2 linked regions of the Tahibacter amnicola genome follow. The protein of the gene in region 1 interacts with the protein of each later gene in a pairwise test. Links are inferred from orthologs where the notes say so. Each region holds a gene or a part of one and is shown in the gene's direction. Other genes may lie near its edges. The genes, in order: ligA and leuS.

Evidence for each region.
Region 2: the proteins of ligA (region 1) and leuS interact in binary tests that used the Escherichia coli proteins (3 or more experiments, as listed by UniProt). The link is inferred for Tahibacter amnicola from one-to-one orthologs.

Annotation. Positions count from the first base shown.
Region 1 is NZ_CP104694.1:4,723,569-4,732,152, reverse strand. Bases 5,628-8,584 are described here. They hold ligA (NAD-dependent DNA ligase LigA), read left to right. Parts: upstream 5,628-5,991; coding sequence 5,992-8,178; downstream 8,179-8,584. Other genes in these bases: epmA (EF-P lysine aminoacylase EpmA), read left to right, coding at 8,175-8,584; N4264_RS18500 (tetratricopeptide repeat protein), read right to left, coding at 5,628-5,862. Also shown: N4264_RS18535 (carboxyl transferase domain-containing protein), read right to left, coding at 1-245; N4264_RS18530 (hypothetical protein), read left to right, coding at 403-789; N4264_RS18525 (hypothetical protein), read left to right, coding at 906-1,409; N4264_RS18520 (PhzF family protein), read right to left, coding at 1,425-2,324; N4264_RS18515 (LytTR family DNA-binding domain-containing protein), read right to left, coding at 2,370-3,251; N4264_RS18510 (acyltransferase family protein), read left to right, coding at 3,402-4,586; N4264_RS18505 (YajD family HNH nuclease), read right to left, coding at 4,567-4,938; more of N4264_RS18500, read right to left, coding at 5,020-5,627. UniProt on the Escherichia coli protein: DNA ligase that catalyzes the formation of phosphodiester linkages between 5'-phosphoryl and 3'-hydroxyl groups in double-stranded DNA using NAD as a coenzyme and as the energy source for the reaction.
Region 2 is NZ_CP104694.1:2,317,899-2,327,607, forward strand. The notes cover bases 3,164-6,466. They hold leuS (leucine--tRNA ligase), read left to right. Parts: upstream 3,164-3,524; coding sequence 3,525-6,266; downstream 6,267-6,466. Other genes in these bases: trxA (thioredoxin), read right to left, coding at 3,164-3,313; N4264_RS09895 (LPS-assembly lipoprotein LptE), read left to right, coding at 6,268-6,466. In the rest of the region: N4264_RS09865 (P-loop nucleotide/nucleoside kinase family protein), read left to right, coding at 1-305; N4264_RS09870 (hypothetical protein), read left to right, coding at 441-1,001; N4264_RS09875 (hypothetical protein), read left to right, coding at 1,046-1,804; N4264_RS09880 (DUF4442 domain-containing protein), read right to left, coding at 1,858-2,331; more of trxA, read right to left, coding at 2,456-3,163; more of N4264_RS09895, read left to right, coding at 6,467-6,765; holA (DNA polymerase III subunit delta), read left to right, coding at 6,797-7,822; nadD (nicotinate-nucleotide adenylyltransferase), read left to right, coding at 7,819-8,475; rsfS (ribosome silencing factor), read left to right, coding at 8,788-9,186; 23S rRNA (pseudouridine(1915)-N(3))-methyltransferase RlmH, read left to right, coding at 9,289-9,709.

The DNA of each region.
Region 1 (8,584 bases):
TACATGCCGTGCGCGGCCAGCGGAGATAGCTCCAGGAACGGGGAGCCCGGGTCCAGCAGCGCCCGGATGCGTTCGCGCGGCAGCAATTTGCCGCGTTCGGTGTGTTTCTGGCGTGCTTTCTCGCCGCCGCCGAGGGCGACACGGGCCATGGTGTGTTGCAGGTCCTCGACCGCGGCGCGCAGCTGCGCGGCGTTGGCCTGGAACTCGGGACTCCGCGTGTCGATCTTCGATTCAATCATGCTCATGCCCGCGCCGATTTCGTGAAGCTGCGCATCAAACCACAGGGGGGCGCCCCAGACCAGACTGGACGGACGCCCGCGGATGCGGCACCACACCTCAAAACGTTTGACCTGCCCGGTTCCAGACCGTACTTTTCCACCCACGATCAGAGGGAGCAGACCAGTGGCGATGTCGGGTGCGGGCGGTACGCCCGGTGGGATCGGTGAATTCCTGCTGGGATTCGTGCTGGCGGTTGCCGGCGGCTGGTTGCTGATGAACCAGGTCGTGGTGTCGGGCGGCCACTGGAACCTGTGGGGATACAACTCCTTCGGCCTGTCGCTGGCGCCGTTTGTCATCGGCGTGGCGATGCTGTTCTTCAACGGCAAGTCCGTGGTCGGCTGGCTGCTGCTCATCGGCGGCCTGGTCATCGTCATTGCCGGCGTGATTGCCAACCTGCAGATCTATTTCCGCCCCACCAGTCTTTTCCAGACCTTGCTCATGCTGGTGATGCTCTTCGGGGGTATCGGCCTGCTGGCGCGATCCCTGCGCGCGGCCGGCCCCGCCCGCTGAGGCGCCAGCTTCGCTTGCCGCCGTTCGTCGGCCCAGGGCCTTCGAACGCGGAGGCGGTCACTGTGCCCGCCGCGCCGGATGACTAGACTGGCGCGGTATTCCCCAAGACGACTGCCATGCGACGTGCGCTTCTTTCCGCGGTGTTCGGCGGCCTCGGCCTTGCCGGCTCCGCGTCCGCCTGGATGCCCGGAACGGCTGATGGACAGCCGCTGGCCTCCGGTTGCGACTCTATCCAGACCGTGCCGCTGCGGCAGCACATGAACTATGCGATGGACATCCAGCCCATCTTCGACAACCGTTGCGCCAACTGCCATGTCGAGCAGGAAGGTTCGCCGGAGGCCGGACTGGACCTCAATCCCGGTCTTTCCTGGTATTACCTCGTGGACGTCCCGAGCAACCAGGATCTGACCCGCACCCTGGTGGTGCCGGGCCAGCCGCTGAACAGCATGCTGTTCGAGAAACTCAACTGCCAGACACCCGATGTGGGCCTGCGCATGCCGCGCGGGCGCATTCCGATTCCGATCGCCGAGCAGGCCTTGATCTACGACTGGATCCTGGCCGGCGCGCCACAGGAATCGGATGACACCGTGTTTCGCAGCCAGTTCGAGGTGCGTGGCTGAGCGAGGGCCGCGCGATCAGGCGGTAGCCGCGCGCGCCGGGGGCCAGGTCACCCAGCCGTCGATGACGGTATGCGTCGTACCGCCGACCCAGACTGCGCCGTCGTCCTCGATCCGGATGCCGATATGCGCGTCGCGTCCGATTTCGCGGCCCTGGCTGACGCGGTAGCCGCGGGCGAGCGGGCCATTGGGCTCGCATTGCGCCAGCCAGGCGGCGATCAGGCCGTTGGCCGCGCCGGATGCGGCGTCTTCCACAATGCCGACGCCCGCCGGAAAGGCGCGCACGGCGATGTCGTAATCGCGACCGCTGCCGCGGGCGAACACGCACAGGCCGAGGCTGTCACTGGCCTTGGCGAGCCGGCCGATGGCGACGTGATCTGGTTTCCAGCTCCGCAAAGTAGGTTCATCGCTTAATTCGGCAATCCACCAGCGACGGCCGCCTTCGACGAAGGCCGGGGGCAGGCGGCCCAGTGGCGTGTGTTCAAGGATGGCGCGCACCAGCTTGGCATGCAGCGCATCCGGCTCCAGCACGCGTGCACGCGGGGCTTCTACCGAAAGGACGCGTGAAGTGCCGGAGCGATCGACGCGGATCGGCAGCAAGCCGGCGCCGCATTCCTGGACCAGGGCATCCGCCGTTTCTTCGACCAGCCCCGCTTCGATGGCCGCGTGCGCGCTGCCGATGGTGGGGTGTCCGGCAAAGGGGATTTCGCGCCGCGGGGTAAAAATGCGCACCCGGTAGCTGGCCTGGGGCGAGGTTGGCGGCAGCAGGAAGGTGGTTTCGACCAGGTCTGTCCAGGCGGCGAACCGTTGCATGGCGGCGCAGGGCCAGGCGTCCGCGCCGATGACCACGCCGAGGGGGTTGCCACCCCCTACACGATCGGCGAATACGTCCATCTGGAAGTAGCGCACCCGGCTCATTGGCGCAGGTTAGCGTGTTCCTTCCCGCGCGGCGAGTCCGGGATGTCAGCCGGTCACCGGGGCGCCGACGCGCTCCCGCAGACCGGTCCGGTAGCGCCGGCTGCAGGGAAGGGCAGTACCATTTTTCAGGTGCAGGCGCGCATCGCCGGTATCGAGCGGCTCAATCATCGAAACCTGGTCCAGGTGCACGATGTAGCTGCGATGCACCCGGGCAAACCGTTGCGGGTCCAGCCGCGCCTCGATGCCACCGATCGTGCTTCGCAGGGGATAGTCGCGGCCGCGCACGTGCAGGTTCACGTAGTTGCCCGACGCCTGGATCCACTCGATATCGTTGGCTGCGACGAGGAATTCCTTGCCGAGCTTGCGCACCAGGAACCGGTCCGGGCGATCGATCGATTCGACGGGCGGCCCCACATCCGGCTCCTGCAGCAGCGAGGCCTCACCCTGGAGCCGCAGCAGGACGAACCGGTAAATCTGGATCACCGCCACCATCGAGGCGAAGCTGCGCACATCCTTGAGGTATTCGTAGAACAGCTCCTGCGGCCAGGAACCGAAATCGTAGACACTGCCGTAGGCGCTGTAGGCCAGCTTGCGCACGCCGACCATGCCGACCACGTGGAGCACTGACCAGACGACACTGGCCACCAGATAGAGCGGCAGGTACCGGCGCCAGCTGGCCAGGCCGACCGGAAAGCGCCGGGTGAACAGGACCAGGGCCGGCAGGAGTAGCAGGATGACCGCATTGCTGCTGAACTCCCAGACGACCGGCCGCCAAGCAGGGATATCCAGCGCGACCCGGCGGATGTCCATGTTCACCGTGATGCTGTTCGCCACGGCATGGACGGTGACCAGCAAGACCCAGAAGCCGACTTCGACCCAGGGGCGATACGGACGGTAGCGTTCAAGCAGGAGGGCGGTATCAGTCATGCGCGGATTCTAGGCGGACGGGGCCAGGCGCGGGGGCGATTCGTCCCAGCCATCCTCCGTTTGTCACTTTTGCTGGTCAATCAATCCCTTGGCGATCGTGCCCGGGGCAAGGCGCGGTGACGATGGCGGCGATTCAACCGGGAGCTGTCCATGGAACGCCGCCACGACATAGACGCCTTGCGCGTCTTTGCATTCGCCTTTCTCATCCTCTACCACGTGGCGATGTTCTACGTCGCCGAGTGGGAGTGGCACATCAAGAGCAGCTACATCAGCGAGTGGCTGCAGTACCCGATGCTGTTCATGAACCGGTGGCGTATGGCGCTGCTGTTCCTGTTGTCGGGCATCGCCATCGGCCTGGTGAACCCGGCCGGGCGGGCGCTCGGCTTCGCCGGTTCGCGCACGTTCCGGCTGCTCGTGCCGCTGCTTTTCGGCATGTTCGTGGTCGTGCCGGTACAGGCCTATTGCCAGGGCGTCAGCAACGGGCTGGTGGCACCGGGCTATCTCGACTTCATGCTGCGCTACTGGACGTTCCAACCCTGGCCCAGGGACGCCTTCGACGGCTGGGAGTACGGCATCACCTGGAACCACCTGTGGTATCTGGCCTACCTGTGGGTGTACACGATGCTGCTGTGCGCACTCATGCGGTTCTCCGACAGCCGCGCCGGGACCTGGCTGCGCGACCGCCTGGCGGGGCTGCGGGGTGCACGCCTGATCGTCCTGCCGATGCTGCCGTTCGCGGTGTATCTCTACACGCTGGCGCATTTCCCGTCGACCAACGACCTGCTCAACGACTGGTTCCAGCACGCCATGTACTTCACCGTGTTTCTCTACGGCTGGGCGCTGGGACGTGACCGCGCGGTGTGGGAGGAACTGGTCCGCCTGCGCCGCTGGACCCTGGCCATTGCCGTGACGCTCGGGCTGATCTACGTGCCGTTCGTGCTGAGCCTGGACGACGATGCGCCGATCGGGGTGTTGCTGATCGCACGGACTATCCGGGCGGCCTACCTGTGGACGGCGCTGATGGCGATTCTGGGCTGGGGCAAGGCCTGCCTCGACCGGCCGTTCCGTTGGCTGCCGAAGGCCAACGAGGCGATCTTCCCGTGCTATGTGCTGCACCAGAGCCTGATCGTGCTGATTGGCTACTGGCTCGCGCCGCTCAAGCTCGGTCCCGTGCTGGAACCGCTGCTCGTGCTGGCCGGCACTGTGGGCGGCTGCTGGGTGATCTACGTGAGCCTGATACGCCCGTTCAACCTGCTGCGCCCCTTCTTCGGCATGAAGTGGCGGCAACGGGCGGCTCCCGCTGCGTCGCAGGCCGCTACGGCTTGCGCTTCATGAGGTCGCGCAGATTGGCGAAGGGATTGGAGGTGGCCGGCGCCGGGCCGGCTTCCTCGCCCGAACCGGTGTTGTCGATGTAGCGCGAGTGCTCGTTGTCGTGGCAGTACACGCACAGCAACTCCCAGTTGCTGCCGTCCGGTGGGTTGTCGTCGTGGTTGTGGTTGCGGTGATGGACCGTCAGTTCCTGCAGATTGGCGCGGGTGAACTCCCGCGCGCAACGTCCGCAGACCCAGGGGTACATCTTGAGCGCCCGCTCGCGGTAACCCCGCTCACGTTCGGCGGCATCGGCTCGAGCCTGGGCGACGACGCGGTCGAGCCGCTGGCTGTCCATTCGGGGTTTGTTGGTGCTCATGCGGGGACTTTCCGGAAGGTTGTCCGCATTATCGGCACGTCGCGCCGGTCGTGAAAGATCCGGCGCGACGCGGCGGAGCGATCAGGCCAGCTGTTCCTTGGCCCAGGCCGCGTCCAGTGCCTCCATTGCATCGTGCGGCTTGAGCTTGGCCGCCTTGGCGAAGGCCTCGGCCACGTCGTCTTCCTTGTCGTCGCCGTGCAGCAGCATCAGTCCGTTGCCGTATTCGATCCAGGCAATCGGCGAGGCGGGCGTGAGCCTGGTGGCTTCCTTGAGGTGTTTTTCGGCTACGCCGGCGCTGGCGCCGTAGGTCAGCTTGGCCAGCATGCCACCGACCTTGCCCACGATTTCCGCGTGGTAGAGGCCCAGCGCCGTCTGCGCCTCGGCATGCCTGGGTGCCAGCGCGAGCGTCGCGTCCAGCGACTCTTTCACTTTGCCGGCCAGGCCCTGGGTCAGCGCCTTGGTGATGGAGATGCACTGGCTGTAGCGGCCCAGCGCATAGGCCCGGCGATAGTGGCTGTTGACCTCGTCGGGCAGTGCGGCGATGGCCTCGTCGGCCATCTTTGCCAGCAGTTCATAGCGGGTGAGCTTTTCCTTGTCGCCCTCCAGCAGGTAGGTGGCGTGGATGCCGCCGGCCTTGATCGCCACCGACGCGCCCAGCGCCTTGAGACCCTTGCCGCGTTCGAAGGCGGCTTCGAAATCGCCGCGGTGGAATTCGCGCCAGGCTTCCTGCAGGTCCGCCGCTATCGCGGCGACGTCCTTGCCGAGCTTGGGATTGCGCTTGAGGAGGGCGGCGACGTGCTTTTCGTCGGGAAAGGGTTCCACATCCCCCGCGTGCAGCGTTTTCCAGGATTTGGCGAGCTTGTCGCCGGCGTAGTCGAACGCCTTGTCGGGGTAGGGAAACGCGGCCCAGCCTTTCTTCGCCATGAGGGGTCTCCGTAGGGTCCGGCAAGAATTCCCGAGTCCGTTAGAGCTTTGCAACAGGTCGCCCGGCAGGGTCGGTCCGCGAGGCAGTCGGGCTACACTGGCGACCCCGTCTGTCCCTCGCGAAACCGTATGACAACACCGACCCACGACGCGGCCCAGCGGGCCATCGCGCTGCGCGCCGAAATCGCCGAGCACAACTACCGCTACCACGTGCTCGACGATCCGTCGATTCCCGACGCGGACTACGACGCCCTGATGCGTCAGCTCGAGGCACTGGAGCGGGCGCATCCGGAGCTGGTGACGGCTGACTCGCCGACACAACGTGTCGGGGCGGCGGCCTCGGCCGACTTCGGCAAAGTCCGCCACGAGATCCCCATGCTCTCATTGGCCAACGCGTTCGAAGTCGTGGATGCGGCGGATGATCGCGAGCGTTTTCCGGATATCGTCGATTTCGTGCGCCGGATTGAAACCACGCTCGGCGTCACGCAACCTGCATTCTCGGTAGAACCCAAGCTGGATGGACTTGCCATCAGCCTGCGCTACGAAAATGGCCAGTTCGTTCGCGGCGCGACGCGCGGCGATGGCGCGACGGGCGAGGACGTCACGGCGAACCTGCGTACGATCAAGTCTATTCCGCTGGCGCTGCGTGGGGCCGGTTGGCCACCCGTACTGGAGGTGCGTGGCGAGGTCTTCATGCCGCGCGCCGCATTCGAAGCCTTCAACGCGGCGGCACGTGAACGCGGCGACCGCACCCTGGCCAATCCGCGCAACGGCGCCGCCGGCTCGCTGCGGCAGCTGGACCCACGCGTCACTGCCAAGCGCCCGTTGGCGTTTTATGCCTATTCGGTTTACCTGCCGCCGGATGCGGAAGCATCGCTGGAGCCTACGCACAGTCAGTCGCTGCAGCGCCTGCGTGAATGGGGCTTTCCGGTATGTCCGGAAGTCGATACGGCCAACGGGTTCGATGGCCTGATCCGCTACTACCGGCGTATCGGCGAACGGCGCGACAGTCTCCCTTACGACATTGACGGCGTGGTGTACAAGCTGGATGACTATGAAGGCCAGCGCACCATGGGCTTTGTGTCACGCGCCCCACGCTGGGCCGTTGCGCACAAGTACCCGGCGCAGGAGCAGATGACCCAGTTGCTGGATATTGACGTGCAGATCGGCCGCACTGGTGCCGTAACGCCGGTCGCGCGACTGGTGCCGGTCGAAGTCGCCGGCGTGGTCGTCACCAATGTCACGTTGCACAACGCCGACCAGATTGCGCGACTGGACGTGCGCGTCGGCGACAGCGTCATCGTGCGACGTGCCGGTGACGTGATTCCGGAAATCGTCCGCATCGTGCCCGAGCGCCGCCCCGAAGGCACGCAGCCCTGGACCATGCCGACGCATTGCCCCGTCTGCGGATCGGCGCTGGAGAAAGTGCAGAAGGTCAAGCGCCAGACCAAGGCGGGCATCGAATACGAAGACAGCGTCGCCTGGGTGTGCAGCGGCGGATTGTTCTGTCCGGCCCAGCGCAAGGAAGCGGTGTTTCACTTTGGCGCACGTCGTGCGATGGATATCGAAGGACTGGGCTCGGAGTGGATCGACGACATGGTCGAGCTCCCCTTCATCCGGCGCGACGGCGTTGCCCGCCCGCTGGCCGGCCCCGCTGACCTGTACTACCTCACCCTGGATGACCTGACCGAACTGCGGCGCCTTTCGCAGGAGCGGGAAGGCCATGTGCCCGAAACGGTGCGCAAGGGCAAGGTGGCGACCCGATGGGCTGAAAACCTGCTCGAATCCATTGATCGCAGCCGTGCGACCACGCTGGAACGGTTTCTGTTTGCGCTGGGTATCCGCGATGTCGGTGAATCCACGGCCAAGACCCTGGTGCGCTGGTTTGGCGGCCTGGATGCGCTGATGAATGCCAGCGCGGATGACCTGCGCCAGGTGCCGGACATCGGGCCGGTTGTCGCGGGCCACATCCTGGCGTTCTTCGCGGAACCGCATAACCGCGAGGTGGTGGCGCGCCTGCGCGAGGGAGGCATTCACTGGACGGAAGCGCCGCCGCAGCAGGCTGCGTCCGGCGTGCTTGCGGGCAAGACCGTGGTGCTGACCGGCTCGCTCGAATCCATGGAGCGTTCGGCGGCGCAGGAACAACTGGAGGCACTGGGTGCCAAGGTGTCGGGCAGCGTGTCGAAGAAGACCAGCTTCGTCGTCGCGGCGCCCGGTGCCGGTTCCAAACTGGAAAAAGCGACGGAGCTGGGTATCGAAGTCTGGGACGAGGCACGTCTTGTCGCCTTCCTGGCCGATCACGGCGCCGGCTCGTGAGTGGCACTCCGGACGAGCGGATCCCGCCACCGACGCGTGCCGCCCTGGAGCGGCGCGCGGCGCTCAACCGGCTTATCCGCGACTTTTTTGCCGCGCGCGATGTGCTGGAGGTCGAGACGCCGGTCCTTTCGGCCGGTGGAAACACCGAGCCGAACATCGAGAGTTTCTGCACGCGCTTTACCGGCCCGCGCAGCGCGGGCGCGGCGGAGCGCTGGTTGCGCACCTCGCCTGAGCACGCGCTCAAGCGCCTGCTCGTGGCCGGTATCGGCGACTGCTACGAACTGGGGCGGGTGTTTCGCAATGGCGAGGCCGGCCGACGGCACAATCCCGAATTCACGATGCTCGAATGGTATCGGGTGGGCTGGGATCACCGCCGGCTGATGGACGAAACGGCAGACCTCGTCGC
Region 2 (9,709 bases), 2.4 Mb from region 1 along the record:
CGCGCCGGGCCGATCTGGTGCGGGTGGATCGCGTGGTGCGCCCGCACGGCTTCCAGCCGGTCGCGCTGCACCTGGACTGCCCTTCCGAGGTGGCGCGCGAGCGGATTTCGCGCGACATCGCAGCCAACGTGCATCTTGCGCGGGACCGCACGCCGGATGTGGTTGGCGAGGTGCTGGCGCGCATGGAACCGCCGCCGCCGGGCACCCTGAGCATTGATGCCACCCTGCCCGCGGTGGAGGTATGCCGTCTTGCCGTGGCGTCGATCGCGGCACTGGCCGGTATCGACCTGGACCTGCGTCGCTGACGCACCGCCGCGGACGCCTGGTCCGCGGGCTTTCGCATGGCGCGCCTTTTGCTGTATATCCGTGCTGCGGCTACGTTGATAGCGGCGTTGGCATAGGGGCCAGCGGCGGCAGACGACCCGGATGAGGGCTACCTCATGAGCAACTGGACGGAGTTGCGCGACCACATCGCCGGACTCAAGCAAGGGCAGCGTTCCGGCAAGATCTATTTCTTCGGCAAGCAGGACGAGCGCCTGCGCAGCGGTTTCATCCGGGTGACGGGTGGAACGGGCTGTGCGGTGAGTTTCCTGGCCTCGCCCATGTCCGACGGTGATGCGTTGCAGCAGCTGCTGCAGTTGGAGCTGACCCGCGTCAAGGTGGCGCCTGACAGCGAAGCAGATATTGAAGCCCAGGGGCCCGCGACCCTGCCGATCGATGCGGTGCTCAAGGAGTTCGACCGGCATGGCCACGGCCCCGCCGTACAGCCCGCCGGGCTGGCGGCGGCCGACGCGCAGGCGCTGGCGGAGGAATCGCGGGCTTTGCTGGAGAAATTCTACGGTTCCGGGGCGGCCAGGAAGTTTGCCGAGATCGCCGCAGCGACTCCCCCGGAAAAGTCACCGACCGCCTTTCTCGACAAGTGCCGTGACTACGTGGCGCAGATGGTAGGCCCCGGCCAGGCGCAGAAATTGTTCGCGCCGCTGTACGCGAAGGTGTCGTAACCACGGTCAACGCATGTTGAACAGTCGGACAGGAGCAGGCAGCCATGACGACAGTGTCCAAAGCAGGGGCGGCGGTATGGGTGGTAGCGGCGGCACTGGTCGTCGTGTTCGCCGTAGTGGGAATCGACCCGAAGGTGCGTCTGTATTACTCCAACGTGATGCAGACGCTGCTGTCGCTGGCGGCAGCATTCTTGTGTTTTCGCACCGTGTTCGCCCTGCCCGAGGGCAGCCCCCTGCGCAAGGTATGGGGCCTGATCGGCGGCGGCGTGCTGGCCTGGGGCATCGGTGCCACGGTGTTCGCCAGCTATCCGCTGCTCAATGACGGTAAGGAAACACCGTTTCCGTCGCTGGCGGACGTGGGCTATCTGCTGACCAGTCCACTGATTGCAGCAGGATTGCTGGTGTTCACCCGATCTACCGGCCTGGTGGCGCCGCTGTGGGGCAAGGCGGTGGCCCTGGCCCTGTTCGGCATTTCCTTTGCCATTGCGATCTGGGCCAACTGGCCCGGCCTGACCAGCGGTGCGCCGCTCCTGGTGCTGACAGCGGGCTGCTACGCCCTGTTCGACCCGGTGCTGCTGGGGGTGACCGTGATGACGGCGTCGGCGTTTCGCGGCGGCGAAATCGCGCAGGCCTGGTGGTATCTCCTGGCTGGCATCCTCCTCTACTACGCCGGCAACCAGATCTACAACTACCTGTCTGTGACCAAGCAGTATGCGACGGGATCGCCGATCGACGTGGGCTGGCTCCTCGGCTTTGGCCTGATCGCGATCGCGGCAGTGAAGATCCGCAGCCTGATGACCTAGGAAGCCATCCGACAGCCCCCTTGAACCCAAGGGGGCTGTCGAGCGGGACCGGATCAGCCTTCGATGGCGTCCGCCGGCACGCGGTCGCGTTTGCGACGGATGTACAGCTGCTTGCGGACCTGTGCGATGCGTTCGCCGGCGGCGGTGGTCACATCGACGTCGAACCAGCGCAGGTATTTGTCGCCGCTGGCGGTGGCCTCGCGGATCTCGTCCAGCACGGCCTGGTCGACGGTGAACTCGGCGAAAACGTCCTCGCGTCCAGGCGCGAGGAAATCAATGACGCCGGATTTGTCCCACACGATGTAGTCGCGTCCGAGGGCGTGCATCACGAGGATCATCCAGAACGGATCGGTCATCGCGAACAGGCTGCCGCCGAAATGGGTGCGGACGTAATTGCGGTTGTACCAGGCCAGCTTGAGGCGGACGCTGGCGTGGCGCCAGTCCGCCGAAAGCGCCTTGACGCGAATGCCGGCGAACAGGAAGGGTGGCCAGAGGTTGAGGATCCGGCGGAGAACAGACGCTTTCATACGAGCCCGGGCGTAGTGGAGGGGAGGAGGCCTGCCGGGGCGGGTCGCGCCGCCGGCAGGACATCGCGGGCTCGATTAAAGCAAGAGAAATTAGAGCAAAATGATGAAGTTATGACGCACCGCGTCAGAACAGCACGGACGCCATCTTGCGCCGGTAGGTGCCGACGAGGTCCGCGTCGTCGAGCACGTTGAACGCAGCGATCAGGCGCTTCTTCGCCAAGCCGTCGTTCCAGCTGCGATCGGTCCGGAGAATGTGGAGGAAGTTGTCGAGACCTGCCGTCGTGTCGCCGCTGACCACCTGGTACACCGCAAGCAGGTCGCGCGCCGCGTGATCGTTGGCGTCCTGGTCCAGGCGCTGGCGCAGTTCCGGCAGGGCCGGCGCGCCGTCCAGCGCGCGGGCGAAATCGAGCTGGCCGCGCAGCCGGACGGCGCGGGCATCGCCAGTGAGCTTGGGCGGCAGCGAATCCAGTTCGGCTTCCGCGGCTGAGGCGTTGCCCAGTTGCATGAAGGCCTGGGCGAGTTCCAGCTTCAGCTCGGGCTGGTCCGGATGGGCGGCAATTTCCTGTTGCAGGCGTGTGACAGTCTGCGTGGGAGATTCATCCAGCGTCAGCTCTTCCTCGACCGTCATGTCGACGCCCGGAACGATCTCGTGCCGGGCAAGGAATTCCCGGATAGCCTGCTCCGGAAGGGCGCCCATGAACCCGTCGATCATCTGACCGCCCTTGAGCAGCACGACCGTGGGCAGGGAACGGATGCCGAACACGGCAGCCAGCTGCATCTCGGCCTCGGTATCGACCTTCGCCAACCGGAAAGCACCGGCGTATTCGTCGGCCAGCTTTTCCAGCACCGGCTTGAGCTGGCGGCAGGGGGCGCACCAGGCGGCCCAGAAATCCACGAGGACGGGCTGCTCGAAGGACGCCTGGATGACGGCGGCCTCGAAATTGTGCTGGGTGGCGTCGAACGCGTGGGTGGACTCGGCCATGGCGGTACTCCTTGTGGATCGGCGCGAACGGGATGCGTCAGGTTAAGCGATCGGGCGGCGCATTCCCATGGCCGGGGCGGTCTCCGGCGGTGCCGCACGGCATGCCCGGCGCCGAGGCTTGGCGGACCTTGCTGCGCTGCGGTAGTCTGCCGTGACTATTCCCCCTTATTTTGTGCCGCGGTCCGAGCCGCCGGCCTGACCGCACAACTCCATGCACGATACCTATGAGCCCCAGGCGGTAGAAACCGCCGCGCAGAAATTCTGGAACGATACCCGCGCCTTCCAGGTCACCGAGCAGCCCGGCAAGGCCAAGTTCTACTGCCTGTCGATGCTTCCGTACCCTTCGGGCGCGCTGCACATGGGCCATGTGCGCAACTACACCATCGGCGACGTGATCAGCCGCTACCAGCGCATGCAGGGCAAGAACGTGCTGCAGCCGATGGGGTTTGACGCCTTCGGTCTTCCGGCCGAGAACGCGGCGATCAAGAACAAGACCGCGCCGGCGAAGTGGACCTACGCCAACATCGAGCACATGAAAGCCCAGCTCAACCGCATGGGCTTTGCCTACGACTGGTCGCGTGAGGTGGTCACCTGCCGCCCCGAGTACTACCGCTGGGAACAGCAGATGTTCACGCGGCTGTTCAGGAAGGGCCTGGTCTACCGCAAGATGAGCGTGGTCAACTGGGATCCGGTCGACCAGACGGTCCTGGCCAACGAGCAGGTGATCGACGGCCGCGGCTGGCGTTCCGGTGCGATTGTGGAAAAGCGAGAAATTCCACAATGGTTCCTGAAGATCACCGCCTATGCCGAAGAGCTGCTGACCGAGCTGGATAACCTGCCGGGCTGGCCCGACGCGGTCAAGACCATGCAGCGGAACTGGATTGGCCGGTCGGAAGGCCTGGAATTCGCCTTCGCCGTGAAGGGCCAGTCCGAAGGGTTGCGCGTGTTCACCACGCGCCCGGACACGCTCATGGGCGTGACCTTCGTTTCCGTGGCGGCCGAGCACCCGCTGGCGCTGGAAGCGGCCCAGTCCCGTCCGGAAGTGGCGGCCTTCATCGAGGAGTGCCGCCACGGCGGTACGGCTGAAGCCGATATCGAGACGGCGGAAAAGAAAGGCGTCTTCACCGGCGTCTACGCCATTCATCCGATCACCGGCGATGAAGTGCCGGTGTGGGTCGCCAACTTCGTCCTGATGGGCTACGGCACCGGCGCGGTGATGGCGGTGCCCGGCCACGACCAGCGCGACTGGGAATTCGCGCGCAAGTACGACCTGCCGATCAAGATGGTCATCGTCAACGACGACGTCCACGACGCCATCCTCGAACTCCGGCGCGATGTTGCCGCCGGCGGCGATGCGATGACCACCGCCCTGGGCGGCGGCTCGGTGCGGGATGTCTACGAGCCGTCCGCCGCCGTGCAGCTGATCGAGGAATTCCAGCAGCGCCTGTTGAACGAAGGCGCCTGGACCGAGCGCGGGTTCCTGGTCAATTCCGGGGAATTCGACGGCATGGGCTACGACCAGGCGTTCAATGCCCTGGCCGCCCGCTTCGAGGGCGAGGGGCGCGGCAACCGCCGCGTGAACTACCGTCTGCGCGACTGGGGGGTCAGCCGGCAGCGCTACTGGGGTTGCCCGATTCCGATGATCCACTGCGCCACGTGCGACGTGGTGCCGGTACCGGATGACCAGCTGCCCGTGGTGCTGCCCGAAGATGTCGCCTTCAGCGGCGTGCAGTCGCCGATCAAGGCGGATCCGGAATGGCGCCGCTGCGTGTGCCCGCAGTGCGGCGGCCCGGCCGAGCGCGAAACGGACACCTTCGATACCTTCATGGAATCGAGCTGGTACTACGCTCGCTACACCAGCCCGGGTGCGCAGGACCAGGTTGACGAGCGCGCCAACTACTGGCTGCCGGTCGACCACTACATCGGCGGTATCGAGCACGCCATCCTGCACCTGCTCTATTTCCGCTTCTATCACAAGCTCATGCGTGACGCGGGCCTGGTCAGCAGCAACGAGCCGGCAACCAACCTGCTGTGCCAGGGCATGGTCGTGGCCGAGACGTTCTGCCGCCGGGAAGCGGATGGCACGACCTCCTGGTTCAACCCCGCCGACGTCACCATTCAGCGCGACGAACACATGAAGGTCATCGGTGCGCTCGCCGCCGACGGCCTGCCGGTGGAGATCGGGCCGATCGAGAAGATGGCCAAGTCCAAGAACAATGGCGTCGATCCGCAGGCCATGGTCGATGCCTACGGCGCCGATACGGTGCGCCTGTTCTCCATGTTTGCCGCACCGCCGGACATGTCGCTGGAATGGCACGAGGCCGGCGTCGAGGGCATGGCGCGCTTCCTGCGCCGCGTGTGGAGCCAGGTGCACCGGCATGTCGGCGCGGCGCCCGTGGCCCAGTCGCAGGCGGGTGCCGAGGCCCTGCGCCGCGGCGAGCTGGTGCTCGACGCCGAGCAGAAGGCCGTGCGCCGGAAGGTGCACGAGACGATTGCCAAGGTGTCCGACGACATCGGTCGCCGGCACGCCTTCAACACGGCCATCGCGGCCATCATGGAACTGCTCAACGCGCTGTCGAAGTTCGACGGCGACAGCGATGTCGCGCGCGCCATCCGGCAGGAAGCCTGGGAAGCGGTCACGCTGATGCTCAACCCGATCACGCCGCATTTCAGCCACACCCTGCGCCAGGCGCTCGGCCATGCCGAAAGCCTGATTGAAGCCGAACGCTGGCCCGTCGCCGACCCGGCGGCTTTGCAGCGCGATGCGGTGACCCTGGCCGTGCAGGTCAACGGCAAACTGCGCGGCCAGATCGAGGTGGCGGTGGCGGCCGACAAGGCCGAATGCGAGCGCCTTGCGCTGGCCGACCCGACGGTCGCCAGGTTCCTCGACGGGCAGACCGTGAAGAAAGTCATCGTGGTACCGGGCAAGATCGTCAATATCGTGGCGGGCTGAAATGACTGCATTGTTGCGTTGTATTCTTGTGTGCTTCGCGCTGGCCCTGGCCGCGTGCGGGTTCCACCTGCGTGAACAGGCCAACGTGCCCGATGCGCTGCGTACCGTGTACCTGGAGATCGCCGATCCGGGCAGCCGCCTCCATCGCGACCTTCCCGGCGCGCTCGAGCGCGCGGGTGCAAAGGTGCTCGAAGCGCCCGCGCCGGAAGCGGCGACGCTGCGCATTCCGGTCAGCAGCCTGGGACCGGAGCCGCTTTCGGTCGGCTCCACGGCGCGGGTGCGCGAGTACACGATGCGTTACCGCGTGGAATTTGACGCCGTCGACGCCGCCGGTGCCGTGGTCATCCAGCGCCAGCAGATCGAACTGAGCCGCGATTACACATTCGATGAAACGCAGGCTCTGGGCGTGGCGGCGCAGGAAGAGGAATTGCGCCGCCAGCTCGAACGCGACATGGTGCAGGCGATCCTGCGCCGCATCGAAGCGGCCGGCCGGCACTGAGCCGGACACTCCAGGCCTTGGTGAATCCGCCATGCCGCTGAGCCTTGAACAGCTGCGCCGGCACCTGGGCGGCAGCGAACTCAAGCCGGTCTATTTCCTGGCCGGCGAAGAGCACCTGCTGCTGATCGAGGCCGCTGATGCCCTGCGCGCACGTGCGCGCGAACTCGGGTATCTCGAACGCGACATCCTGGATGCGGAGAGCGGCTTCGACTGGGACGACCTGGCGCGCGCTGCCAGTGGCATGTCGCTGTTCGCCAGCCGCAAGGTGATCGACCTGCGCGTACCGACCGGCAAGCCCGGCAAGGACGGCGCGGCCGCGATCACCGAGTACTGCGAACGACCGCCGCCGGACACCGTGCTGCTGATCACCGCCACCCAGTGGAGCAAGCAACACGCAGCAGCGTGGGTCGACGTGGTGGATGCGGCGGGTGCGTTCGTGCCGATCTGGCCACTCAAGACCAACGAACTGTACGACTGGATCTCGCAACGCCTGGCCAGCCGGGGCGTGCGTGCCCAGCGCGATGCGATCGAAGTGCTGGTCGAGCGCGTCGAAGGCAATCTGCTGGCCGCGGCGCAGGAAATCGACAAGCTGGCGCTCCTGGCCGGCGACACGCTGCTGGATGCCGATACGCTCGAAAACCTGGTGGCGGACAGTGCACGCTACGACGCGTTCAAACTGACGGACGCAGCGCTGGCGGGTGATGCGGCGCGCGCCCTGCGCATTCTTGGCGGCCTGCGGGGCGAAGGTGAACAAGTGCCGGCACTGATGGGCTGGGTGCTCAACCAGCTGCAATTGATGGTGCGCCTGGCCAGTGCGGCGAATCCGGCCCAGGGATTCCGCGCGGAGCGGATCTGGCCGGCGCGCGAAGGGTTGTACCGCAAGGCCTTGCAGCGCGGCAGTCTGGTCCACTGGGAAACCTGTCTGGCGCAGGCGGCGAAGATCGACCGCATCAGCAAGGGGCGTGGCGCCGGCGATGCCTGGGTGGAGTTTGAGCGCCTGCTGGCGGCAATGGCGCTGCCGCGGTCCACGGCGTTGATTCGAAACATCGCGATATGAGCGACGCGTCCGCGGCTCCCATCGCACTGATGGGTGGCACCTTCGACCCGGTCCACAACGGTCACCTGCGTGCCGCGTGGGAAGCCTCCGCATGGCTGGGCGCGCGTGTCCGCCTGATGCCGGCAAACGTACCGCCGCACCGGCCGCAGCCCCAGGCCCCGGCCGCCGCACGCGCAGCGATGCTGCGGCTGGCCCTGCATGGGCAGGAACGGCTCGTCGTGGACGATCGCGAACTGCGACGCGACAGCCCTTCCTTCACGGTCGATACGCTGCGCGAGCTGCGCGCGGAAGTGGGGGCACGGCACCCGCTGGTGCTCCTGGTCGGCGAGGATGCGTTCGCGGGCCTTGCCAGCTGGCGCGAATGGCGTGAACTGTTCGCGCTGACCCATTTCGGCGTCATGACCCGGCCCGGCCATGAGCCGGCCTGGCCGGGCGAACTCCAGGCCGAGGTCGCAGGGCGGGAGTGCGCACTGGACGGCGACTGGCGGAGCGCCCCGGCGGGGTTCGTCCTGCGCCTGGACGTGACGGCGCTGGAGATTTCTGCCACTGCCATCCGGCAGCAGCTGGCCGTGGGCGAGGAGCCGCGCTACCTGGTTCCCGAGGCGGTACTGGCGGCCATCCGCGCCGAGGGCTGGTACACCCGCCGCGCCTGAGCCCGCCGGTGCGGGCGGACCGGCATCTCCAGTGGCGGTATACTGCGCCCGTCCGGCCCCGGCCGGGCATTCGCCAAAACCAGAGGTATTACACGCTTGGCCACCACCAAAAAGCCGACTTCCAAGACCCCATCCGCTTCCCCGAAGAAGTCCGCGACGCCTCGCACGACGGCGAAAAAACCCGTCGCAAAATCCGCGAGCCCCAAGCTGCCGCCGTCGCAGCGCAAGCCCGCGGCCGCGAAGAAGACCGTCGCAAAGCGCCCCGCCGCCAGGAAAGACATCGCTGCCCTGCAGCCGTCGGTGGCCGCGGCGCTGAAGAAGACCCGCAAGGCGGGCAAGAAGCCGGCGGTGCCGCTGGACATTGTCGAACACCTGCACGCGGAAGTGATCCGCGCGCTGGAAGAGCTCAAGGCCAAGGACATCACCGCACTGGATGTACGCGGCAAGACCACCATCGCCGATTTCATCATCATCGCCAGCGGTACCTCGACGCGGCATGTGAAGTCGGTGTCCGATGAGGTCATCAAGTACGCCAAGAAGATCGGCGTCATGCCGCTGGGCGTGGAAGGCCAGCGTGAAGCCGAATGGGTACTGGTCGATCTGGGTGACATCGTGGTGCACGTGATGCTGCCGCGGGTGCGCGAGTTCTACGGGCTGGAGCGCCTGTGGACGGCCGGTGCCGATGAGTTTTCGGAAGCCGCCAGCGCCTGACCGGCGGCCCGTGCCTCGCCTTCGGCTGAACGCGCCGGCGCCGGGCTTCCTCCGACTCCGGGGTGACCTTCTTTTCGCTGACACCGTCCATCCGGTGCGCCCGTGAGGGCGCGCGTGATCTCGGTCGGCGAACGCATGCCCGGCTGGGTAGCGGAAGGCCTGGCGGAGTACCAGAAGCGCCTGTCGCGGGAACTTCCCCTGGACCTGGTGGAACTCAAGCTCGGTGATCGCGGCAAGGGACGTGACCTGGTGCGGGCGCTGGAGGACGAAGGCGCGGCGATGCTCGCCGCCATTCCCAAGGGGGCCCACGTCGTGGCACTGGATGGCCGGGGCAAGACCTGGTCCAGCGAGGAACTCGCGGTCCAACTGGGGCAGTGGCGCATGCAGGGGCGCGATCCGGTCTTCCTGATCGGCGGGCCCGACGGCCTGGCCGCTGCTGCGCTGGCGCGCGCGGACCAGCGCTTCTCGCTCGGCGCCTTGACCCTGCCACACATGCTGGTGCGGTTGATTCTCGCCGAGCAGT